DNA from 3 places in the Mesorhizobium sp. 131-2-1 genome. Region 1 is predicted to be linked to each of the others. Evidence: riboswitches for the same ligand, from Rfam matches in the RefSeq annotation. Region 1 holds a riboswitch; each other region holds the start of a gene.
What was found. Region 1 has a riboswitch for thiamine pyrophosphate ahead of thiC (phosphomethylpyrimidine synthase ThiC). Riboswitches for the same ligand answer to the same signal wherever they lie in the genome.
Positions count from the first base shown of each region.

Region 1 (3,338 bases):
CTCCGCCATCGCCGCCATGCCCTCCTTTTGGGCCTCGGCGCGGATGTCGTGAGAAATGCGCATGGAGCAGAATTTCGGCCCGCACATCGAGCAGAAATGCGCCACCTTGTGCGCCTCCTTGGGCAGAGTCTGGTCATGGAAGGAACGCGCGGTCTCGGGATCGAGCGACAGGTTGAACTGGTCCTCCCAGCGGAACTCGAAGCGCGCGCGGGAAAGGGCATCATCCCTGACTTTCGCCGCCGGGTGTCCCTTCGCCAGGTCGGCGGCATGCGCCGCGATCTTGTAGGTGATCACGCCGGTCTTGACGTCATTGCGGTCGGGAAGGCCGAGATGCTCCTTGGGCGTGACATAGCAGAGCATGGCCGTGCCGAACCAGCCGATCATCGCCGCGCCTATGCCTGAGGTGATGTGGTCGTAGCCCGGCGCGATGTCGGTGGTGAGCGGTCCAAGCGTATAGAACGGCGCCTCGCCGCAGACGGCGAGCTGCTTGTCCATGTTCTGCTTGATCTTGTGCATCGGCACATGCCCGGGCCCCTCGATCATCACCTGGCAGTCCTTGGCCCAGGCGATCTGCGTCAGCTCTCCGAGCGTTTCCAACTCCGCGAACTGCGCCGCGTCGTTGGCGTCGGCGATCGAGCCCGGACGAAGCCCGTCGCCGAGCGAGAACGACACGTCGTAAGCGCGACAGATGTCGCAGATCTCGGCGAAGTGCTCGTAGAGGAAGCTCTCCCGGTGATGGTGCAGGCACCATTTGGCCATGATCGAGCCGCCGCGCGAGACGATCCCAGTCACCCGGTCGACGGTCAGCGGGATGTAGTGCAGCCGCACGCCGGCGTGGATGGTGAAATAGTCGACGCCCTGTTCGGCCTGTTCGATCAGCGTGTCGCGATAGACCTCCCAGGTCAGGTCCTCGGCGATGCCGCCGACCTTTTCCAGCGCCTGGTAAAGCGGCACCGTGCCGATCGGCACCGGCGCATTGCGCACGATCCATTCGCGGATGTTGTGAATGTTGCGGCCCGTCGACAGGTCCATCACCGTATCGGCGCCCCAGCGGATCGCCCACACCATCTTCTCGACCTCTTCGGCCATCGACGAAGTGACGGCGGAGTTGCCGATATTGGCGTTGATCTTGACCAGGAAATTGCGGCCGATGATCATTGGCTCGCTCTCGGGATGATTGATGTTGGCGGGAATGATCGCCCGCCCGCGCGCCACTTCGTCACGCACGAATTCCGGGGTGACGAAGTCGGGGATCGCCGCGCCGAAGGCCTCGCCGTCGCGCTCAATCTTGCCGCGCAGCATCTCGCGGCCCAGATTCTCGCGGATCGCGACGAACTCCATTTCGGGCGTGACGATGCCGGCGCGCGCATAGGCAAGCTGGGTCACCGCCTTGCCCGCTTTGGCCCTGAGCGGCTGGTTGCGAACGGGAAATTCCGGCGTCAGGCGCTCGCCCGTCGCGAACCCATTGTCCTCCGGCCGGACATAGCGGCCGTCATAGGCCTCGACATCGCCGCGGGCGATGACCCATTCCTGGCGATGCCGGGCGAGGCCCTTTTCGATGCTGGTGTCGATAGTCGGGTCGGTGTAGGGCCCCGACGGATCGTAGACGGTGACGGGCGGTTCGCCGGCGGTCGGATGGACGGAGATCTCGCGCATCGGCACCCTGATCTGCGGGTGGAGGGTGCCTTGCTTGTGGATCTTGCGTGAGGCGGGCAGCGGTCCCGTCGAAACGGCGGGGGTGAGGGCATTCATCTTGAGGCTCCTTTGCTCGTGCATTGGAGACCCAGTTCTGTGCCGGAAGGATGAAAAGACGCTTTGGTCGTCCTGCCAAAACAGGACCTCGGGCATGAACTCCCGCAAAGCGCTTGCACCGTCCCTACGCCAGTATGAACTGGATCAGGTTCAACGGGTCACTGCGCCGCGAAAGCCAGCAGTATCTCAGCCCCTTGCCGGGACTCCCCTGGTGAATGCCTCAAGTTGAACGGGCTCGCGCTATCTTGTCAAGCGAAGGATGGAGAAAGCGTAACGGCCATCTGCGTCGAGATCGACGGAGTAGCTCAGGCGGTCCAGTATGTGGTTATCCTAATCGAACGTGATAATCCGCGGCTTCAGGGAGGTGATACGCGCTTCGTCCAGGTATATGGAGTTGCAGACAATGAAAGCCGGCGAAGGCCACTTGACTGGGTGAAACCGACGCGCACTGGGGTGACAGAAGGTCTTAGAGGGCGTATGTTGACATAAAGATGTCTTTATGTGCCTTGGATGCGGCTGTCGTCTTGAGGATGAAAAATGTCGCAAAGCTCCTCATCGCTGGATGACCTGTTCGGCCCCGCCGCGGCAAAGCCCGACGGTTCCGAAGTGGTTGCTGCGCTGACCGCAGCAGCGCACGAACGCATCCTCATCCTTGACGGCGCCATGGGCACGCAGATCCAGGGTCTGGGTTTCGACGAGAGCCAGTTTCGCGGCGAGGCCTTCGCCGGCTGCCCCTGCCACCAGCAAGGCAACAACGACCTTTTGATCCTGACCCAGCCCGGGGCGATCGAGGAAATCCACTATCAGTACGCCATCGCAGGCGCCGATATCCTCGAGACCAACACCTTCTCCTCGACCTCGATCGCCCAGGCTGATTACGGAATGGAGGATGCCGTCTATGCGCTGAACCGCGACGGAGCGCGGCTGGTGCGCCGTGCCGCGCTGAGAGCACAGCGGGAAGACGGCAAACGCCGTTTCGTTGCCGGTGCGCTAGGGCCGACCAATCGCACGGCGTCGATGTCGCCTGACGTCAACAACCCAGGCTATCGCGCCGTGACTTTCGACGATCTGCGCCTCGCCTATGGCGAACAGTTGCGCGGGTTGATCGACGGCGGCGTCGACATCATCCTGATCGAGACCATCTTCGACACGCTGAACGCCAAGGCGGCGATCTTCGCCTGCAACGAGATCTTTATCGAGAAAGGCGTGCACCTGCCGGTGATGATCTCCGGCACGATCACCGACCTGTCCGGCCGCACGCTGTCCGGCCAGACGCCGACCGCCTTCTGGCATTCTGTGCGTCACGCCAGCCCGTTCACCATCGGCCTCAACTGCGCGCTCGGCGCCAAGGCCATGCGCGCGCATCTGGCCGAGATTTCGGACGTCGCCAACACTTTCACCTGCGCCTATCCGAATGCAGGCCTGCCCAATGAATTCGGCCGATATGACGAGAGCCCGGAATACATGGCCGCGCAGATCGAGGATTTCGCACGCGAGGGGCTGGTCAATGTCGTCGGCGGCTGCTGTGGCTCGACGCCGGATCATATCCGTGCCATCGCCGAGGCGGTAAAGAAGTATCCGCCGCG
Region 1 is NZ_AP023247.1:5,632,985-5,636,322, reverse strand. It holds gene thiC (phosphomethylpyrimidine synthase ThiC) at 1-1,752, opposite strand, end outside; TPP riboswitch at 1,856-1,972, opposite strand; partial or broken gene JG743_RS34680 (aspartate 1-decarboxylase) at 1,993-2,172, opposite strand; gene metH (methionine synthase) at 2,290-3,338, shown strand, end outside.

Region 2 (3,338 bases), 1.1 Mb from region 1:
TCGGCCAGCGCTTCGCGGTTCTCCCAGGCCTGCAGCAGCACGCGCGACGGCGCCGGCAGCACGGTAGGGGCGATGCCGCCGAGGCGGGCGTAGAGCTCCCATGCGGCAAGCAGCAGCGCGAAAGCGAGGGCGGCGGGAACCAACTTGGCGAGGGTCGAGGTGAAGGCTGATCTCCCCCCTTGCGGGGGAGATGTCCGGCAGGACAGAGGGGGGTGTGACGGAGCGCCAGCTTTTGAAATTTGTCCTGAAGGAACTGACGAACGCCGCGCATGTAGCCAACTGACAGGCCGGCGGGACAGCGCCCCTCTCTGCCTTGCCAGGCATCTCCCCCACAAGGGGGGAGATTGGCCGTCGCCTCGGCTTTCGCCAATCACCGATGACCCCGCTCCCTCTTCTGAGAAGCGGTCAGATGCGGGGATCTCTCCCCCACGCAAAGGGTCGAACGGAACAGCCACGACAATATCCTCGACAGCGCCTGCGCGCCGCTCAAACCGCGGTCGGGCTGTTCGCCGAAATGGTGATGTCGAGGGTCACATGACCGGCGCCGGGGCCGAAGCGGCAGAAGGCTTCGGCGAGCGTGGCAAAGATCGCGCCGGCATCGCCGCGCAATTTGGTGCAGAAGTGCTTCGAGCGCTCGAAGACGCCCGACTGCTTCAGGAAGTCGATGCAGCCATAGATCTCGTCCATATGGTCGCCAGTGCCCATCACGTAGAGCGAGAACTGGGCGGCGGCCGGCTGGTCGACCGAAGGCGTCGCCTGAACGGCGCGGATGGCGGCCAGCTTGCGCTCGTCCAGCGGGATCACCGGCCCGCCGATCTCGTCGGAGCGGCAGATCGGATCGTCGGGCTCGCCGGGACAGCCGCGCGAGACCGCCGCCGAGAGCACGCAGTGCTTGCCGCTCCTTGCCGCCGCCACGAACAGGTCGCGCATGGCCGGGAACAGCACCTCGGGCGGCCCGACCAGAAGGGTCGAGATGTCGTCGGTCTCGATCCGCAGCCTGTCGCGCCAAGGATCGAGCGCGCCGAGCGCGCCGAGGATGACGCCGACGAAATCGTCGGCCATCGGATAAAGGGAAATCTGTGCGCCGGAAAACATGGCCCGCCTCGCTCCGCTGGTATTATCCAGATCAGCTTTAGGGTCCGGAGGCTTGCCGCCCCCATCTCAGCCCCGACCGTACGGAGCACCCCTGTGGATGCGGCGGTTAAAGCACTGTTTGGAGGCTTGGGGAAGCGGTTTTTGGCGGCCTCCGTCAGACCAAGCGCCTCATCTCCCCCTAGGGGGAGATGGCGCGTCACAAGATTTTTGCGGGTTTCTCGCAGCCATCCAATCGTTCAATTTGTACGAATGTTGCTTGACCGATATTCGTACGTAAAGTACGATATTTCCCTTCTTCTCCGGAGGGACCTCCTTGAATACCGCGAACCACGCCGCCTTCGCCGACCTCTCCCGCCCGCTTTTGTCGCCACTGCCGCTCGAGCAGCGCGAACGCCTCGCCGGCGCCTGGCGGATGGCCAGCCAGGACATCGCCGAGGACATCCGCTTCATCCGCCAGTACCTGAAGGTCATCGCCGAGAAGGACGAACGCCTGTCGACCGGCACGCTGGTCCACAGCCGCGCCTATGTCGAGGCCTGTGCCGGCTGGCTGCCCCAAACCGTGGCACGCTATCTGCGCAACCTGCGCGCCATCACCGAATGCGAGCTCGCGATGACGGCGGCGGGCGTCAGGTTTGCGCTGTCGAGCGATGCGTGGGAGGCTTGAAGGGCGGGCGCTTCCCCTTCTCACCCCACAAGGGCGAGAAGGTCAGATGCCTCCCTACCAGCTGAACTGCAGCCCCGCATTGCCGCCGACGGTGCCGCTGGAGAAGGCGATGCCCATCGTCCCGGTCAGCCGGCCGCCATGGGCAAAGCCTTCGCTCAGCACCGCAGCTCCGGTGAAGCCGAAGGCGTCGGCGCCGCCGGCATTGCCCCAGTTGACGCGCAGGCCGAAATGCTCGCCCTGGACGAGATCCGGCGCGGCAAGGGCGGCCGAGATCGAGGCGTTCTCGAAGGCGCGGGTGACGCGGTTGTCGATGTCGTCGACATGGCTGGCCAACGCGGTCTTGCCGGTGACGGTGGTGGTGCCGCCATTGCCGTCATCGACCTCCTTCCTGGTGTCGCCGGTCTGGGCGTTGATGCAGGTGTCGGTGCCGGGGCTGTAATAGTAGTTGGCACCGTAGGCATAGCACAATTTGACGTATTCGACCGGCTTCGCCAGCGCCGGCGCCGACAGGCCGCAGAGCGCGCCGAGCATCGCCGGCGCAAGAAGATATCTGAGCATGATGGCCCCCGGCCTTACCAGGTGAGCTGCAGGCCGGCATTGCCGCCGACGGTCTTGCCCGAGAAGGCGACGCCCGCCGCGCCGGTCAGCCGGCCGGTGCCGCTGGGCAGGAAGCCCTCGCCCAGCACGGCCGCTCCGGTGACGCCCATGGCATTGGACTGGCCGGCATTGCCCCAGTTGACGCGCACGCCAAAATGCTCGCCATGGACGAAATCCGGACTGGTCAGCGCCGAGGCCACCGAGGCGCTTTCGAAGGCGCGGGCGACACGGCCGTCAATGTCGTCGACCTTGCTTGCCAGTGCGGTTTTCCCCACGACGACGCCATCTTCGGTGGCGCGGCGCGTCTCGCCGGTATCGGCGTTGATGCAGGTATCCGTGCCGGGGCTGTAGTAGTATCGCGCGCCATAGAGCGAGCACACACGGACATACTCCACCGGCGCCGCCAAGGCTGGCGCCGACAGACCGCCTGCCGCGGCCACAAACACAAATGAAATGAACCGGTTGATGCCTTGCATTGCCCCTACCCCGAAGCTCGTTGCCGAAAAAACCCTGGCGCGAAAAGGCGCACGCGGGCGCGTGCGGTGTCAACGGCGCGATCAGGTCAATACATGACTTTTACTGGGTGTATTTTGGTTTGCATCGCGCATGTTGCGGCGATGCCGCGCCGGATGTCTCGCTACACTAGTAAATCCCCCGCGCGCTCAACCAAACCAATCGCATGCATTCTAATATTCTTAAGCTTGCCTTCAGGTGGTGCCGAAGGCTCGGCGCCGCCTGTTCGACCTTATCTCCTGCCCTACAAATCCAAGACGGTGTTCACCCGTTGAACTTGTCCGGAAACTGTTTGGCGATGCCTTCCGTCAGCATGTACAGCAACGTTCCGTCATCGGACCACGGTCCCCACGATCATGAGACTGAAGTCTCACCGCCACGCGCAGAAGGCCAAGCTGTCATTTTCAAGGAAACCGGAGCCTTGCCAACTCATTGGTAAGCGGACCACCGGATTACGTCCCTTCATCGG
Region 2 is NZ_AP023247.1:4,581,561-4,584,898, forward strand. It holds gene JG743_RS22305 (ABC transporter permease) at 1-143, opposite strand, end outside; gene JG743_RS22310 (Ykof family thiamine-binding protein) at 487-1,095, opposite strand; TPP riboswitch at 1,086-1,198, opposite strand; gene JG743_RS22315 (hypothetical protein) at 1,409-1,759, shown strand; gene JG743_RS22320 (porin) at 1,814-2,317, opposite strand; gene JG743_RS34205 (porin) at 2,332-2,763, opposite strand.
Region 2: another riboswitch for thiamine pyrophosphate. It lies ahead of JG743_RS22310 (Ykof family thiamine-binding protein); the one in region 1 lies ahead of thiC (phosphomethylpyrimidine synthase ThiC).

Region 3 (3,338 bases), 1.0 Mb from region 1:
TTGCCGCCGCGCAGAAGGCCGATGCGGTGGCCACTGCCGTCCACGGCGGAGATCATTTCATCTATCCCGATTGCCGGCCCGCTTTTATCGACGCCTTTCAGACGATGCAGAACCATGCCCTCGCAGGCTACGCCGATATCCGCCTGTACGCTCCGTATGTGAATATGTCGAAGGCCGACATCGTCAGCGAGGGGGCAAAGTACGCCACACCGTTCGAGGCGACGTGGTCCTGCTACAAGGGCGGTGCACTTCATTGCGGTCGCTGCGGGACATGCGTCGAACGGCGCGAAGCATTCGATCTGGCCGGCATCACCGACCCGACAGATTATGAGGACGCAGACTTCTGGCTCCACGCTATCCAGACAAGGAGCGCGTGATGTTCCGCATTACCAAAGAGTTCCACTTCTCGGCCTCGCATCAGCTCACCTCCTTGCCACCAGATCATCAGTGCGCACGTCTGCACGGCCACAACTACATCGTCGTAGTGGAGCTTTCAGGTGGCGAACTGGACGAACACGGCTTTGTGCGCGACTACCAAGATCTGGCGGCGTTCAAGCACTACATCGATGGGACGTTCGACCATCGGCATCTTAACGACGTGCTGGGGCATGACCATGCCACAGCGGAATGTCTGGCCAGGCACTTCTACGACTGGTGCAAGGTGCGGCTACCCGAAACCTCCGCCGTGCGGGTGAGCGAGACGCCGAAAACCTGGGCGGAATACCGACCATGACTTGCGCGTTGCATCCCGGAATCCGGGTGAGCGAGATTTTTGGGCCGACCATTCAGGGCGAAGGCGTGCTGATCGGCTTGCCGACGGTGTTCGTAAGAACCGGCGGGTGCGATTATCGCTGTTCCTGGTGCGACAGCCTGCATGCGGTGGACCGTCGCTTCCGCCATGATTGGGAGATGATGTCTTCCGACGCGGTTTGGCAAAAGGTCATTGCACTTTCCGGCGGTCAGCCCGTGATGGTATCGCTGTCGGGCGGCAATCCGGCCATCCAGCCGCTTGGCCAGTTGATCGACCGCGGGCATGGTGAGGGCTACCGTTTTGCATTGGAAACCCAAGGTTCGGTGTCTAAGCAATGGTTCGCGGATCTCGACGTGCTGGTACTCAGCCCCAAGCCGCCCTCAAGTGAAATGACGACAGATTGGGCCGCGTTCGACGCCTGCTTAGAGGCGGCGCAGGATAAGCCGCAGACGGCGCTCAAGCTCGTCGTCTTCGACGAAGATGACTATGCCTATGCCAAAGACGCCGCGGCGCGCTACCCGCAATTACCCGTCTATCTGCAGCCCGGCAATCACACGCCGCCGCGTCCCGGCAACGAAGACGCGTTCATCGACATGGCCGGTGTGATGAGGCGCATGGAATGGCTGGTTGAAAAAGTGACCCGTGACATGTGGTTCGAGGCGCGTGTACTGCCGCAGCTTCATGTTCTGCTCTGGGGAAACAAACGGGGCGTCTAGCCGAAGGGGAAGGATTGCCGACGATGAGCAAGACAGACCTCTATAGCAATCTCACCCAACTGGGCGGCAGCAGCGTCGTTCCGGAAAGCCCCGAAAACACCGTGCTGGAAAAGGCACCGAAATCCGCATGAGGGCTCGCCTTATTGGGGGCGCTTCACCGCTCCTCTGGAGCGTGACTTGCTCTCGATACTACCATGCTTTTCCGCTGGGTTTGTTTGGTCGCCGATCACCGCTGCGGGACGAATGCGCTTGACAAAATAGCGAAGGGCCGTTCAATTCGATGCATTCACCAGGGGAGTCCCGGCAAGGGGCTGAGATACTGCTGGCTTTCGCGGTGCAGTGACCCGTTGAACCTGATCCAGTTCATACTGGCGTAGGGACGGTGCAAGCGCTTTGCGGGAGTTTACGCCCGAGGTCCTGTTTCGGCAGGTCGGCAGAAGCGTCTTTTCATCCTTCCGGCACAGAACTGGGTCTCCAATGCATGAGCAAAGGAGCCTCACGATGAATGCTCTCACCCCCGCCGTGTCGACGGGACCACTGCCCGCCTCGCGGAAAATCCACAAATCCGGCGTCCTCCACCCGCAGATCAGGGTGCCGATGCGCGAAATCTCCGTCCATCCGACGGCCGGCGAACCGCCCATCACCGTCTACGATCCGTCAGGACCCTATACGGACCCTGCTGTCGAAACCAACATCGAAAAGGGCCTTGCCCGGCTTCGCCACGAATGGGTCACGGCGCGCGGCGATGTCGAAGCCTATGACGGCCGCCATGTCCGGCCGGAAGACAATGGATTCGTCACGGGCGAGCGCCTGACGCCGGAATTTCCCATTCGCAATCGGCCGCTCAGGGCCAAGGCAGGCAAGGCGGTCACGCAGCTAGCCTATGCGCGCGCCGGCATCATCACGCCTGAAATGGAGTTCGTCGCCATCCGCGAGAACCTCGGCCGCGAGATCCTGCGCGGCAAGCTTGAGCGCGACGGCGAAGCCTTCGGCGCGGCGATCCCCGACTTCGTCACGCCGGAGTTCGTGCGCGACGAGGTGGCGCGCGGACGCGCGATCATTCCCGCCAACATCAATCATCCCGAGAGCGAGCCGATGATCATCGGCCGCAATTTCCTGGTGAAGATCAACGCCAATATCGGAAATTCGGCGGTCACCTCCTCGATGGCCGAGGAGGTCGAAAAGATGGTCTGGGCGATCCGCTGGGGCGCCGATACGGTGATGGACCTCTCGACCGGCCGCAACATCCACAACATCCGCGAATGGATCGTGCGCAATGCGCCGGTGCCGATCGGCACGGTGCCTCTCTATCAGGCGCTCGAAAAGGTCAACGGCATCGCCGAGGATCTGAGCTGGGAGGTCTACCGCGACACGCTGATCGAACAGGCCGAACAGGGCGTCGACTATTTCACCATCCACGCAGGCGTGCGGCTGCACTACATCCCGCTGACGGTCGACCGGGTCACGGGTATCGTCTCGCGCGGCGGGTCGATCATGGCCAAATGGTGCCTGCACCATCACCGGGAGAGCTTCCTTTACGAGCATTTCGCCGAAATCTGCGACATCTGCCGCGCCTATGACGTGTCCTTTTCGCTCGGCGACGGCCTTCGTCCCGGCTCGATCGCCGACGCCAATGACGCAGCGCAATTCGCCGAACTGGAAACGCTCGGCGAGCTGACGAAGATCGCCTGGGCCAAGGATTGCCAGGTGATGATCGAGGGGCCCGGCCACGTGCCGATGCACAAGATCAAGGAGAACATGGACAAGCAACTCGCCGTCTGCGGCGAGGCGCCTTTCTATACGCTTGGACCGCTGACGACCGACATCGCGCCGGGTTACGACCACATCACCTCAGGTATCGGCGCCGCCAT
Region 3 is NZ_AP023247.1:6,659,691-6,663,028, forward strand. It holds gene queC (7-cyano-7-deazaguanine synthase QueC) at 1-377, shown strand, start outside; gene queD (6-carboxytetrahydropterin synthase QueD) at 377-733, shown strand; gene queE (7-carboxy-7-deazaguanine synthase QueE) at 730-1,467, shown strand; TPP riboswitch at 1,749-1,865, shown strand; gene thiC (phosphomethylpyrimidine synthase ThiC) at 1,969-3,338, shown strand, end outside.
Region 3: another riboswitch for thiamine pyrophosphate. It lies ahead of thiC (phosphomethylpyrimidine synthase ThiC); the one in region 1 lies ahead of thiC (phosphomethylpyrimidine synthase ThiC).